Regions from separate parts of the Burkholderia thailandensis E264 genome, predicted to be linked through region 2. Evidence: predicted binding sites of a transcription regulator. Region 2 holds the regulator's gene; each other region holds the start of a gene.

Region 1 (4,683 bases), 1.7 Mb from region 2:
TCGCCCGCGACGAGCTCGCCGCGCGTGCCGAGCACTTGGAAGTAGAGGTTGTCGACGTTGTCGGCGCGCAGGAAGTCGAGCGTCGCCTGCGGTAGCTTCAGTTCGGCGACGCCGTTGACCGGCGCGATCTGCCGCGCGAGCACGTACGCGTCGGTTTCGAGCGCGCGATCGAACGGGCCGTTCGCGATCGTCTTCGCGACGAGATAGGTGACGGCGATGCTCATCGGCCACAGCAGGAGGAGCGGCGCGAGCATCCAGTCGAGAATCTCGCCGAACAGCGAGCGGGGGCGAGGGCCTTCGGCGGGGTCGGTTTCGTCCGGCGGCGCGAACGGGTTCTCGTAGCGGGCGTCGCGCGCGGCGTCCGCATCGGGCGCCGCGGCGGCCGCACGGTGCGCGGCGTGGAAGGAACGGACCGGCATGGCCTTCGGCCGCTCGCTCGTGGGCGGCGCTAGCGCAGCGACTGGCTCGCGCCGGCTTCGGCCGGCGGCGGCGCGGCGCCGGTCGGCGCGTCGCTCGCGGGCGCGGGCGCCGCCTTCTCGAGGCAGTAGCCGAGGCCGCGCACGGTCGTGATCCGCACGCCGCTCGGCTCGATCTTCTTGCGCAGCCGGTGGACGTAGACCTCGATCGCGTTGTTGCTGACTTCCTCGCCCCATTCGCACAGATGATCGACGAGCTGCTCCTTCGATACCAGCCGGCCGATCCGCTGCAGCAGCACTTCGAGCAGGCCGAGCTCGCGCGCGGACAGCTCGAGCACGCGGTCGTTCGCATACGCGATCCGGCCGACCTGGTCGAACGACAGCGAGCCGTGCCGCACGACGGTCGGCCCGCCGCCCGCGCCGCGCCGCGTCAGCGCGCGCACGCGCGCCTCGAGCTCGTTGAGCGCGAACGGCTTCGCCATGTAGTCGTCGGCGCCGAGATCGAGCCCTTTCACGCGCTCGTCGACGCTGTCGGCGGCCGTCAGGATCAGCACGGGCAGGTTCGAATTGCGCGCGCGCAGGCGGCGCAGCACGTCGAGGCCGGGCATTCTGGGCAGGCCGAGATCGAGGATCAGCAGGTCGAAAGCCTGCATCGACAGGGCCGTGTCGGCCTCGACGCCGTTCCTCACGTGATCGACGGCATAGCCCGATTGGCGGAGTGACCGGGTGAGGCCGTCCGCGAGTATGCTGTCGTCTTCGGCGATGAGAATTCGCATGATGCGCAACCGGTTGCCGCTCCGCGGCAATGGCGCTGCGCGCGGCTGTCTCCGAAATATGCGGCGATGCCTGCCTGCAACGCGGGCTTGCATAAACCACTGTTTTTTTATACAGTGTCTGCATTCGCGCACCTAACGGCTTGCTGGTCGTGTCGAAGCCGGTGCGTCCGTATCAGACGCTGCTCATCATAGCAAAGGACGATTCATGGAAGAAAGCAAGAAAGGCTCCGGGCTGACTGCCGAAAAGAGCAAGGCGCTTGCCGCCGCGCTCGCGCAGATCGAGAAGCAGTTCGGCAAAGGGTCGATCATGCGGCTCGGCGACGGCGAGGCGGTCGAGGATATCCAGGTGGTGTCCACGGGCTCGCTCGGTCTCGATATCGCGCTCGGCGTCGGCGGCCTGCCGCGCGGCCGCGTGGTCGAAATCTACGGGCCGGAATCGTCCGGCAAGACGACGCTCACGCTGCAGGTGGTTGCCGAGATGCAGAAGCTCGGCGGCACCGCGGCGTTCATCGACGCGGAGCATGCGCTCGACGTCCAGTATGCGTCGAAGCTCGGCGTGAACGTGCCGGAGCTGCTGATCTCGCAGCCGGACACGGGCGAGCAGGCGCTTGAAATCGTCGACGCGCTGGTTCGCTCGGGCTCGATCGACATGATCGTCATCGACTCGGTCGCGGCGCTCGTGCCGAAGGCCGAAATCGAAGGCGAGATGGGCGACGCGCTGCCCGGCCTGCAGGCCCGCCTGATGTCGCAGGCGCTGCGCAAGCTGACGGGCTCGATCAAGCGCACGAACTGCCTCGTGATCTTCATCAACCAGATCCGGATGAAGATCGGCGTGATGTTCGGCAATCCGGAAACCACGACGGGCGGCAACGCGCTCAAGTTCTATTCGTCGGTGCGTCTCGACATCCGCCGGATCGGCTCGATCAAGAAGAACGACGAGGTGATCGGCAACGAAACGCGCGTGAAGGTCGTCAAGAACAAGGTGTCGCCGCCGTTCCGCGAGGCGATCTTCGACATCCTGTACGGCGAAGGCATTTCGCGCCAGGGCGAGATCATCGATCTCGGCGTGCAGGCGAAGATCGTCGACAAGGCGGGCGCATGGTACAGCTATAACGGCGAGAAGATCGGCCAGGGCAAGGACAATGCGCGCGAATTCCTGCGTGAGAATCCGGAAATCGCGCGCGAGATCGAGAATCGCATTCGCGAGTCGCTTGGTGTCGCCGTGATGCCGCAGGACGCCGGTTCCGAAGCCGAGATCATGGACGAAGAGGAGTAATGCGCAAGAACCGGCAGGGCGCGGATTCGCAACAGGCGGGGCGCGGTGCGCGGGCTGTGTCCGCCGACGAACCTCACGCCGAACGTGAAACGCACCCGACGGTTTCGGGCGAGGGGCGGCCGGCCGGCCGCCCGGCAGCGAGGGCATCCGACGATGCCCTCGTTTCCTTTCGGCGATCGGTTGCGTTTGAAGCGGCCGAGCCGTTCGACCCATATGAATCGTTCGATGCGCACGATGTCGCGCGGCGGTGTGCGCCGGCAAGTGCGGATGGTGCGGATCGCGCAGGTGGCGGCGGCGACGCGCGTCGCGATGCGGTTGACGGTGGCCGGGCTCGCGGCTCTCGCGCCGCGGAGCGTTCGCGTGCGGCGGTGGGTTTCTCGTCCGCCGCAGAGCGGGGGGAAGTCGCCGGCGACGTCTATACGCGCACGAGCCAGGCCGGGAGCCGGTCGCGGCGAGGCGCATCGCCGCGCCATGCCGAATCGCCCGCGTCGGACGATGCGCAACGCTCGTCGGCATCGCAACGTCCGGCGCGGACGCTGAAAGGGCGCGCGGTCGCCTATTTGTCGCGCCGCGAATACAGTCGCGCGGAGCTTGCGCGCAAGCTCGCGCCGTACGCGGGCGAAGGCGACGATATCGAGTCGCTGCTCGATGCGCTAGAGCGGGAAAATTGGCTGTCCGATTCGCGGTTCGCCGAAAGTCTCGTGCATCGCCGCGCGTCGCGCGTCGGATCTGCGCGCATCATCAGCGAATTGAAGCGTCACGCGGTCGGCGACGCGCTAGTCGAGTCCGTCGGATCGCGGCTGCGCGAGAGCGAGTTCGAGCGCGCGCACGCGGTCTGGCGCAAGAAGTTCGGCGCGGCGCCGCAAACGCCGGCGGAGCGCGCGAAGCAAGCGCGCTTTCTCGCGATGCGCGGTTTCTCGAGCGCGACGGTCGCGAAGCTGCTGAAAGGTGACGTCGACGAATTCGGAGGCGATTGAGCGGGGCAAGCCCGCTCAATCGCCGTGATTTCGCTGATTGGTCTCCATCGGCTGAAGTCCGGGCTGACCATCGAGCCGGGGCGGGCGTTTCGCGAGAAAGCCTTGCAACGGCCGTGCAAACCGCTACGATGCCCGGCCGATTGCCGATTGCCGATTGCCGATTGCCGATTGCCGATTGCCGCCCAATCTCCCCAAACCCCTTGAAACCCGCACGGGGCCAGACCGGGCAGGCGCGGACGATATGTTAGAATCGCCGAGTTTCCCTCTTCGGCTTCACTTTCCGCATGCCGCTACCCGAGCCCGTATCCCGACAGTTGCGCCATCGCCGCGCAATTCGAGCGGAAGCCTACGAGCGTGCCGACGGCTTGTGGGACATCGAAGCCTGCCTGACCGATCACAAGCCTCGCGACGTCACGCTGGCGTCGGGCGTCAGACCGAACGGCCTGCCGATCCACGAGCTCTGGCTGCGCGTGACGATCGATCGGGAACTGAATATCGTCGACGCCGATGCGTCGTCGGACTGGGTGCCCTACCCAGGCCAATGCGAAGCCGCCAAACCCGCCTACCGCGTCCTCATCGGACTCAATCTTTTCCGCCATTTCCGTCGTGACGTCTCCCGGCTGCTGTCCGGCGTCGCCGGCTGCTCGCATCTGACCGAGCTGTGCGCGGTGTTGCCGACGGCCGCGATTCAGGCGTTCGCGGGCGACGTGTGGAACGTGAACGAGTTGTCGGGCGACGGCGCGAACGGGCGCAACCGCGCGGCCGGCGAGCCGCCGTTCCAGCTCGGCCGCTGTCACGCGCTGCGGTTCGACGGGGAAGCGGTACGGCAGTTCTATCCGCGTTGGTACGGCGCGAGCCGCCCCGCGCGCGAGGGCTCGGACAGTGCGAAGGAATGAGGGCGAACGCTTGAATCGTCAGAAGAAGCGATCGTCAATCGACTTTTTTAGCCAACTCACAGACTGAAGGAATCACGCATGAAGATTCACGAGTACCAGGGTAAGGAAATCCTGCGGAAATTCGGAGTCGCGGTACCGCGCGGCAAGCCGGCGTTCTCGGTGGACGAGGCCGTCAAGGTGGCGGAAGAGCTGGGCGGCCCGGTCTGGGTCGTCAAGGCCCAGATTCATGCGGGCGGCCGCGGCAAGGGCGGCGGCGTGAAGGTCGCGAAGTCGCTCGACCAAGTGCGCGAGTACGCGAACCAGATCCTCGGCATGCAGCTGAAGACGCACCAGACGGGCCCG
Region 2 (4,683 bases):
TTTGCCCTTGAACTCGAACTTCGCGATCGCCCACGAAGCGCACACGCCGAACACCAGATTGAGCGGCACCGCGATCGCGGCGACGGTCAGCGTGAGCTTGATCGCCGACCACGCGTCCGGATCGGCGAGCGATTCGAGATAGAAATCGACGCCCTTGCGCAGCGCCTCGAAAAACACCGCGGCGAGCGGCACGACGAGAAAGAGCGCAAGGAACGCGAGCGCCGCGCCCGTGAGCAGCCAGCGCACCGCGCGCGGCTCGCTCACGGGATCGAGACGGCGCGCTCGCGCCGGAGCGCCGGCGGCGCGACGCACCTCACGGACGGATTCACGGCCGGATTCACGGCTGAAATCGCGGCCGGCGTCGGCATGAGCGGCTGCCGCGACGGATCGAACGGTATCGCGGCTCATTGCGTGCCTCCGAGCGCCGCCGCTGCGTGCGCGGCCGGCGCCGGGCCGCTCGCGCCGCGGCTCGTGCGGCGCTGTAGGTACCACTGCAGCGTGTTGATGAGGAGCAGCATCGCGAACGACACGACGAGCATCACGACGGCGAGCGCGGTCGCGCCTGCGTAGTCGTACTGCTCGAGCTTCGTGATGATGAGCAGCGACGTGATTTCCGACTTCATCGGCACGTTGCCGGCGATGAAGATCACCGAGCCGTATTCGCCGAGCGCGCGCGCGAACGCGAGCGCGAAGCCCGTGAGCAGCGCAGGCGTCACGGCGGGCAGCACGACGCGGCGGAACGTGAGCCAGCGCGACGCGCCGAGGCACGCGGCCGCCTCCTCCTGCTCGCGCTCGAAATCCTCGAGAACGGGCTGCACGGTGCGCACGACGAACGGCAGGCCGATGAACGTGAGCGCGACGAGCACGCCGAGCGGCGTGAACGCGATCTTGATGCCGAGCGGCGCGAGACGGCTGCCGATCCAGCCGTTCTGCGCGTACACGGCCGCGAGCGAAATGCCCGCGACCGACGTCGGCAGCGCGAACGGCAAATCGACGATCGCGTCGACGAGCCGCTTGAGCGGGAACGTGTAGCGCACGAGCACCCACGCGACGAGAAAGCCGAACACCGCGTTCACGAGCGCGCCGCCCAGCGCGGCCGCAAACGTGAGCCGGTACGACGCGAGCACGCGCGGCGACGTCGTCGCGGCGACGAACTGGTCCCACGTGAGCGTGGCCGTCTTCAGAAAGGTGGCGGCGAGCGGGATCAGCACCACGAGGCTCAGATAGGCCAGCGTGATGCCGAGCGTCACGCCGAATCCGGGCAGCGCGCTCGGCTTGCGGAAGGTGAACGTCGTCATGCGGAATGCTCTTCCAGGGTGATGCACATGGGTTCAACGGCTCGGCGGACGCGCTGCAACGCGCGTCCGCCGAACCCGATATCGTGTTGTCGCGAAACGGCGCGCGCGTGCGGCGCGCCGCACACGCGCGCGCTCACTGCGGCTGGTAGATCGAATCGAACACGCCGCCGTCGGCGAAATGCGTCTTCTGCGCTTGGGTCCAGCCGCCGAACGTGTCGTCGACCGTGTACAGCTTGAGCTTCGGGAACTGCTTCGTGAGCGCCGCCGGCACGTCCTTCGAGCGCGGCCGGTAGTAGTTGCGCGCGGCGATCTCCTGCCCTTGCCGGCTGTACAGGAAATTCAGGTACGCGTCGGCGAGCCTGCGCGTGCCCTTCTTGTCGACGACCTTGTCGACGACCGCCACGGGCGGCTCCGCGAGAATGCTCGCCGACGGCACGACGATCTCGAACTTGTCGGCGCCGAATTCCTTGATCGACAGGAACGCCTCGTTTTCCCACGCGATCAGCACGTCGCCGATGCCGCGCTGCACGAAGCTCGTCGTCGCGCCGCGCGCGCCCGAATCGAGCACGCCCGCGTTCTTGTACAGCTTCGTGACGAAATCCCTCGCCGTCTGCACGCTGCCGCCCGGCTTGTGTTGCGCATACGCCCACGCGGCGAGGTAGTTCCAGCGCGCGCCGCCCGAGGTCTTCGGGTTCGGCGTGACGATCGACACGCCCGGCTTCGCGAGATCGTCCCAATCCTTGATGGCCTTCGGATTGCCCTTCCTCACGAGAAACACGATCGTCGACGTGTACGGCGACGCGTTGTCCGGCAAGCGCTTCTGCCAATCCTTGTTGATGAGGCCCTTGTTCGCGAGCGCGTCGATGTCGTACGCGAGCGCGAGCGTGACCACGTCCGCCTGCAGCCCGTCGAGCACCGAGCGCGCCTGCGCGCCCGAGCCGCCGTGCGACTGCTTGAAGTTCACCGTCTCGCCCGTCTTCGCCTTCCACTCCTTGCCGAACGCCTGATTGACGTCCTGGTAGAGCTCGCGCGTCGGATCGTATGAGGCGTTCAGCAACGTCGTGTCCGCGAGCGCCGGCGTGAGGGCGCCAAGCACCGCCGCCGCGCCGAGCGCGAATGATGCGATGAGACGGCGCGCCCCGCCTGCCGGCCCCGTGTTGCGCTTGACCATCCGTTGTTCTCCAAATGCGTGGGTCGTTCGTTACGGTTTCTTGCGATTTGTTTGCGATGTCGGGCCAGTCTAACGAACAGGTTTCATCATTAAAAATAATCGTTCCTCATTTTTTAATACTCAAAAGTGGTAAGGCGCGCCCGGATCTCGGCTATCGCGCCCGAAGCGCCGCTTCGACGCGGCCGGATCGCGACGGAATCGCCGCGATAGCGCGGAACCTCAAGTAACGCTTGAATTTCCCGCGACACTGTATAAAAATACAGCTCACTGTCTATCCATACAGTCATGCCATGATCAAACTCACCGCCCGCCAGCAGCAAGTGTTCGACTTGATTCGTCGCGCGATCGAGCGCTCGGGCTTTCCTCCGACGCGCGCGGAAATCGCCGCCGAGCTGGGCTTCAGCTCGCCGAACGCGGCCGAGGAGCACCTGCGGGCGCTCGCGCGCAAGGGCGTGATCGAACTGGCGGCGGGCGCGTCTCGCGGCATCCGTCTGCTCGGCCTCGACGACGCGCCGCATCAGCTGACGCTGCCGCATGCGGCGCTGATGCAGTTGTCGCTGCCGCTCGTCGGCCGTGTGGCGGCGGGCAGCCCGATCCTCGCGCAGGAACATATCTCGCAGCACTACGCGTGCGACCCGGCGCTCTTCTCGAGCAAGCCGGATTACCTGCTGAAGGTACGCGGCCTGTCGATGCGCGACGCCGGCATCCTCGACGGCGATCTGCTCGCCGTGCAGAAGCGCGCCGAGGCGAAGGACGGCCAGATCATCGTCGCGCGGCTCGGCGACGACGTCACGGTCAAGCGCCTGAAGCGCCGGCCGGGCGGCGTCGAGCTGATCGCCGAGAATCCCGACTACGAGAACATCTTCGTGAAGGCCGGCAGCGCGGAATTCGCGCTAGAAGGCATCGCCGTCGGGCTGATCCGCCCGGGTGAGTTCTGATCGCCTTTCGGCCAGCCGCGGCCCCGCCCGTCTATCCGCCATTCGACTGGATCTGGAGAACCCTATGGAACGCCTCGCCCGCCTGCTGCCCTTCCGCCAATTCGGCCGTCTGCGCCATCTGCGCGGGCGTACGCCGTGCACACCGCTCGTCGCCGCTCATGCTCGCGACAACGCCAACGCGCAGCCGTCGCTGCTGCCGTCTGCGCTTCCGGCGTTCGCGCGCGTATCGCTGAACGGTTCGCTCCATCATGCGGAGCCCGCGAGGCGCGCCCCGGTTCGCGTCTATCATGGGCCGTCGCGATTCATCATGGTCGGCACGGTCGACGCGATCTGCCGAATGATCGATCGATGCATCGCCGAGGAACGTTCGCTGACGCAACAAGGCCTGTGATGGCCTAGCAGGCTGTTGAAATTGGGAACGGTGCAAGCGGGCCCACAGAGCGGTGCGTTAGAGATATCGTGTTCACGACCTCGAGCAGGTGAGCCGACGCGTGGAACGGACGAGATGCAAGAACCGCAGTTCACGACGGTAAAGCTGGAAGATCTTGTGCCGGTCGATCACCCGTTGAGGCCGCTGCGGCTGGCTGCCCAAGCGCGGCCGTCATACGGCAATGCACCGTGGCCGGACCGCTCGCGAGCGGTCCAGCCACGACGATCCGTCAGCAGCGTTGCGACCCATCGCATACGACATCCTTTTACGCAGCGATCTCGTGGTCAAGGCGAGGGGCTTTCAGCAGCCTGCTAGGGCCTGTTCACGCGAATGACGAAGCCCCTGGTCCGTTCCTTTCGTCGGAGAGGCCCTTTGAATTCCACTGCGCGCCCGCGAGGGCGCTTCCTGAAACCGGCGTCGATCATCGCGGCGCTGATTGTCGCCGCGGGCTTGGTCGTGTATGCGTACGCATCGCCCTATCTCGCGCTCAGGCAGATGAAGCAGGCGATCGACGCGCGCGACGCGCAGGCGATCAGCGCGTATGTCGATTTCCCCGCGCTGCGAATCAGCCTGAAGCAGCAATTGACCGATGAATTGATGCGGCGCATCGACGCGCGGACGCGCGACAACCCGCTCGCGATCATCGGCGCGATGATCGGGTCGGCGCTTGTTGGCCCGCTCGTCGATGCCTATGCGACACCTGAAGGCGTCGCCATGCTGATGAGCGGCGTGCCGCCGCGTGCGCGGCCCGGACAACGGCTCCCCGGATTGAATCGGCCCGGCGATCAAGCGGCAAGTCCAACCGTGGCCGCCTCCAACGCCGCAAGCACGCCGTCGGGCAGCGCG
Region 3 (4,683 bases), 970 kb from region 2:
GGCGCGGTCGCGAAGGCGCTCGTCGGCGAGATCCGTCAGACGGCCGAAGCGCTCGGCGCGCACGATGGCCCGGCGTTCGCCGCAATGAAGGCGCAACTGGAGAACGGCGCGCGTGCGCTATCGGCCGTCGTCGACTTCGTCGTCGCGAACGTGAAGGGCGATCCGAACGCGGTGTTCGCCGGCAGCGTGCCGTATCTGAAGCTGGCGGGCGTCGTGCTCTGCGGCTGGCAAATGGCGCGTGCGCTGCTCGTCGCGCAGCAAAAGCGCGCCGATGATCCGAAGTTCTACGACGCGAAGATCGCGATCGCCCAATTCTATGCGGAGCACATCCTCGCGCAGGCAAGCGGGTTCGAAGCTGCGATCGTCGGCGCGAAGGGCGGGCAGGGCGTGTTCGCGCTGACGGAAGACCAGTTCTGAGCGTCGGGGCGGCCGCCAGGCGCCGCAACGCGGAACGGCGCCCTCGGGCACCGTTCTTTTTGGAGAGGCGGCCGCTGCACACGGGCCGCCTCGGTCGCGCGTCAGCGCGTCATGCGTACGCGGGGCGATGCTCGCCGTCCGTCTCGCTCAGGTAGCGATGCACCGACAGATCGTCCGCGCGGATCGCGGGCTTCTTGCCGGACATCAGATCGGCGAGCAACTGGCCGGAGCCGCACGACATCGTCCAGCCGAGCGTGCCGTGGCCCGTGTTCAGGAACAGATTCGGCACGGGCGTGCGGCCGACGATCGGCGTGCCGTCCGGCGTCATCGGCCGCAGGCCGGTCCAGAACGACGCGTTCGCCGTGTCGCCGCCGCCCGGGAACAGGTCGTTCACGCACATTTCGAGCGTGTCGCGGCGCGCCTGGCGCAGTCGCTTGTCGAAGCCGACGATCTCCGCCATTCCGCCGACGCGAATCCGCTCGTCGAAACGCGTGATCGCGATCTTGTAGGTCTCGTCGAGCACGGTCGACACGGGCGCTTTCGCCGCGTCGACGATCGGCGCGGTGATCGAATAGCCTTTCAGCGGATACACCGGAATCTTCACGAGATTCGCGACGAGGTTCGTCGAGAACGCGCCGAGCGCGACCACGTAGGCGTCGGCGCGCACCATTTCGCCGCCGCACTGGACGCCCGCGATCTTGCCGCCCGCGACGGCGAGCGCATCGATGCGCGTGTTGAAGCGGAACTTCACGCCGAGCTGCTCGGCGAGCGCGGCGAGACGCGTCGTGAAGAGCTGGCAGTCGCCCGTTTCGTCGCCCGGCAGGCGCAGGCCGCCCGTCAACTTGTGCGACACCGCGGCGAGCGCCGGCTCGGCTTTCTTCAGTTCGTCGCTCGACAGCAGCTCGAACGGCACGTTCGCTTCCCGCAGCACGGCGATGTCCTTCGCGGCGCCGTCGAGTTGCTGCTGCGTGCGGAAGACCTGCAGCGTGCCGCCCGTGCGGCCTTCATACTGGATGTCCGTCTCCGCGCGCAGCGCCTGCAGGCAATCGCGGCTGTATTCGGCAAGGCGCACCATCCGGCCCTTGTTCAGCGCATAGCGCTCGGTCGTGCAGTTGCGCAGCATCTGCCACATCCATTGCAGTTGGAAGCGCGTGCCGTCGAGGCGGATCGCGAGCGGCGCGTGCTTCTCGAACATCCACTTGACGGCCTTCAGCGGCACGCCGGGCGCGGCCCACGGCGCCGCGTAGCCGGGCGAGATCTGGCCCGCGTTCGCAAAGCTCGTGTCAAGGGCGGGGCCGGCCTCGCGGTCGATCACCGTGACTTCATGGCCCGCGCGCGCCAGATAATAGGCGCTTGCCACGCCAACCACGCCACTGCCCAAAATAACCACACGCATAGCTGCTCCGGATAGAGAAAACGCCGGACGGCGCGCGGCGCATCCGATGCGCTCTGCGATTTCCGTTCGACCTAGTTTTTTGCGCTATGTTATGGTTGATCAACCAGGTTTTGTTATTGTATTTTTTTGATTTTCAGTAAAAAGAGATGAGAACTCAACGTCAGCCGGTACGCGCGCTCGACAAGCTCGATCGGCGCATTCTGAAGTTGCTGCAAGAGGACGGGCGCATGGCGATGAAGGACCTCGCCGAGCGCGTCGGCCTGACGGTCACGCCGTGCATCGAACGGGTGCGGCGGATGGAGCGCGACGGCGTGATCACCGGCTACCACGCGCGTGTCGATCCTTCGCAGCTTGGCGCCTCGCTGCTCGTGTTCGTCGAGATCACGCTCGATCACAAGAACGGCAACATGTTCGAGCAGTTTCGCCGCGAGGTGATGAAGATCGACGAAGTGCTCGAATGCCATTTGGTGTCGGGCGACTTCGACTACCTGATCAAGGCGCGGATCGGCGAGATGGCCGATTACCGGAAGCTGCTCGGCGACATCCTGCTTCAGTTGCCGGGCGCCGTACAATCGAAGAGCTATGTCGTGATGGAGGAGATCAAGGAGACGCTGATGATCGCGGTCGACGAGTGAGCGCGCGAACGCCTGCCCGAAGCGCTTGGCACAAACCGCCAATTACTGTATGTTTATACAGTAATTGGCGGTTTTGTCATTGGCGGCCCGGGCCGCGTACCAGAGGCACGATGAGCGAACGATCCGACGTCGAATATCCGGTGGCGCCGCCCGCGCCCCGCAAGGGGCGCGGCGCGGTGGGCAACCTGCAGGGGCGCTACGAGACCGTCGAGCGCGAGACGGTAGACGACGGCTGGGCGCGCGACGACGATGGCGAGCCGCCCGTGCCGTTGCGCACGCAGGTGTTCGAGGAGCGAGCGAGGACGATCCTCACGCGCAATGCGTCGCCGGATATTCCGTTCAACGTGTCGCTGAACCCTTATCGCGGCTGCGAACACGGCTGCATTTACTGCTTCGCGCGGCCGACGCACAGCTATCTCGGGCTGTCGCCGGGGCTGGATTTCGAGAGCCGGATCTACGCGAAGATGAACGCCGCGGAGTTGCTCGAGCGCGAGCTCGCGAGGCCGCGCTACGTGCCCGAGCCGATCGCACTGGGCGTGAATACGGACGCGTATCAGCCGGTCGAGCGAGAACTGCGGATCACGCGGCAACTGATCCAGGTGATGCGCGACCACGGTCAGCCGTTCGCCGCGATCACGAAGTCGTCGCTGATCGAGCGCGATCTCGATCTGCTCGTGCCGATGGCCGAGCGACGGCAGGTGATGGCGGCCGTGACGATCACGACGCTCGATCCCGAGCTCGCGCGTGCGCTCGAGCCGCGCGCCGCGACGCCGGCGCGCAGGCTTCGGACGATCCGCGCGTTGCGCGACGCCGGGGTGCCGGTCGGCGTGAGCGTCGCGCCGATGATCCCGTTCGTCACCGAACCCGATCTCGAACGCGTGCTCGAGGCGTGCGCGGACGCGGGCGCGACGCACGCGAGCTACATCGTGCTGCGGCTGCCGTGGGAAGTCGCGCCGCTTTTCACCGAATGGCTCGCCGCGCATTTCCCCGATCGCGCGGAGCGGGTGATGGCGCGCGTGCGGGACATGCGCGGCGGCAAGGATTACGACGCGGATTTCAGCCGCCGGATGAAGGGCGAAGGGATGTGGGCCGATCTGCTCAAGCAGCGCTTCCGGATGGCGGTCAAGCGTTGCGGGCTGAACGAACGCGCGCGAGGGATTCTCGATTTCTCGCAATTTTGCGCGCCGCAGCGATCGACGCCGATGAGGTCGCACCCACAGCCGCGCGAGGCGGCGCAAACGAAAGACCATCCGCAACTCAGCCTGTTCTGAGCGACACGGGCGGCGCGTCGTGTCACGCTGGCTGAGCCGGCGGATGCGTCATTGCGAAATTTGCTTGGCGGCTTCGACCTGCGATTCGAAATACGTCTGGAACGCAAGCGCGAGCCCCGTCATCAGCAGAAATGCGCCGATCAGCAGCGAAAAGATGACGACGAACACGACACCCCAGCCGGAGCGGCTGTGGCGGCCCGTCTCGGCATTGAATTGCGCGTCCCACTTGTCGTCGGCGCGCAGCCCGTAGACGAGCGCCGCGAGAAACGCGGCGAGCAGCGATATCGCGCCGGGCACGGCAAGCCACCAGCCGAGCGCGGCGGCCCGTCCCGATGCGGCGAGCAACAGGAAGCCGGGAATGCCGACGATCGTCGCCAGCAGGTGCGCCCAGCCGGCGAGGTCCTTCCAGCCATACAGATAGAAGCGGTGCGCGCCGAGCGAGCCGAACAGGAAGGCGAGCAGTGCGGTAAGCGTCTTCGAGCGAAAGCGGGGCGGCGTGGACGTGCTGCTGGACATGTCGGGGGGCAATGGGTCTTCTTCGTGGACGCTCGGGCGAGGCCCGGGCGCGGTGGTCGGCTCGCATTCTACGATGCGGGGCGCGGCGTGGTCACGCCAAGACTGCGTCAATGCGTCGCATCATAGGTGATCCGGTAGATCGCGCCCGCGTAGTCGTCGCTGACGAGGAGCGAGCCGTCCGGCAGCGGCAATACGTCGGCGGGGCGCCCCCACACGCTTTCGTCGGGCCGCCGCCACCCGTCGATGAACGTTTCCTGGCGCGCGGCGCGACCGTCGGGCGACGCGATCACGCGCACGACCCGGTAGCCGACCTTGCGGCTGCGGTTCCACGAGCCGTGCTCGGCGATGAAGATGTTGTCGCGGTATTCGGGAGGGAACATGCCGCCCGTATAGAAGCGCATGCCGAGCGCGGCGACGTGCGCGCCCAGCTTGAGCACGGGCGGCGCGT

The links. The regulator LexA, encoded in region 2, represses DNA repair genes until DNA is damaged. The targets are predictions, from matches to a motif close to ACTGTATNNNNATACAGT.
Region 1: the regulator LexA is predicted to act here: its motif matches at 1,291-1,308, upstream of recA (recombinase RecA).
Region 3: the regulator LexA is predicted to act here: its motif matches at 2,493-2,510, upstream of BTH_RS20660 (PA0069 family radical SAM protein).

What each region holds. Positions count from the first base shown of each region.
Region 1 is NC_007651.1:739,480-744,162, forward strand. Features, by position in the region: gene BTH_RS15465 (sensor histidine kinase) at 1-419, opposite strand, end outside; gene BTH_RS15470 (response regulator transcription factor) at 449-1,192, opposite strand; gene recA (recombinase RecA) at 1,398-2,468, shown strand; gene recX (recombination regulator RecX) at 2,468-3,445, shown strand; gene BTH_RS15485 (DUF2889 domain-containing protein) at 3,730-4,341, shown strand; gene sucC (ADP-forming succinate--CoA ligase subunit beta) at 4,405-4,683, shown strand, end outside.
Region 2 is NC_007651.1:2,837,164-2,841,846, forward strand. Features, by position in the region: gene cysW (sulfate ABC transporter permease subunit CysW) at 1-408, opposite strand, end outside; gene cysT (sulfate ABC transporter permease subunit CysT) at 405-1,298, opposite strand; gene BTH_RS24845 (sulfate ABC transporter substrate-binding protein) at 1,432-2,469, opposite strand; gene BTH_RS35770 (hypothetical protein) at 2,583-2,756, opposite strand; gene lexA (transcriptional repressor LexA) at 2,760-3,407, shown strand; gene BTH_RS24855 (hypothetical protein) at 3,472-3,798, shown strand; gene BTH_RS24860 (DUF2939 domain-containing protein) at 4,210-4,683, shown strand, end outside.
Region 3 is NC_007651.1:1,865,858-1,870,540, forward strand. Features, by position in the region: gene BTH_RS20645 (acyl-CoA dehydrogenase) at 1-417, shown strand, start outside; gene BTH_RS20650 (D-amino acid dehydrogenase) at 527-1,813, opposite strand; gene BTH_RS20655 (Lrp/AsnC ligand binding domain-containing protein) at 1,960-2,448, shown strand; gene BTH_RS20660 (PA0069 family radical SAM protein) at 2,559-3,719, shown strand; gene BTH_RS20665 (NINE protein) at 3,768-4,235, opposite strand; gene BTH_RS20670 (PQQ-dependent sugar dehydrogenase) at 4,343-4,683, opposite strand, start outside.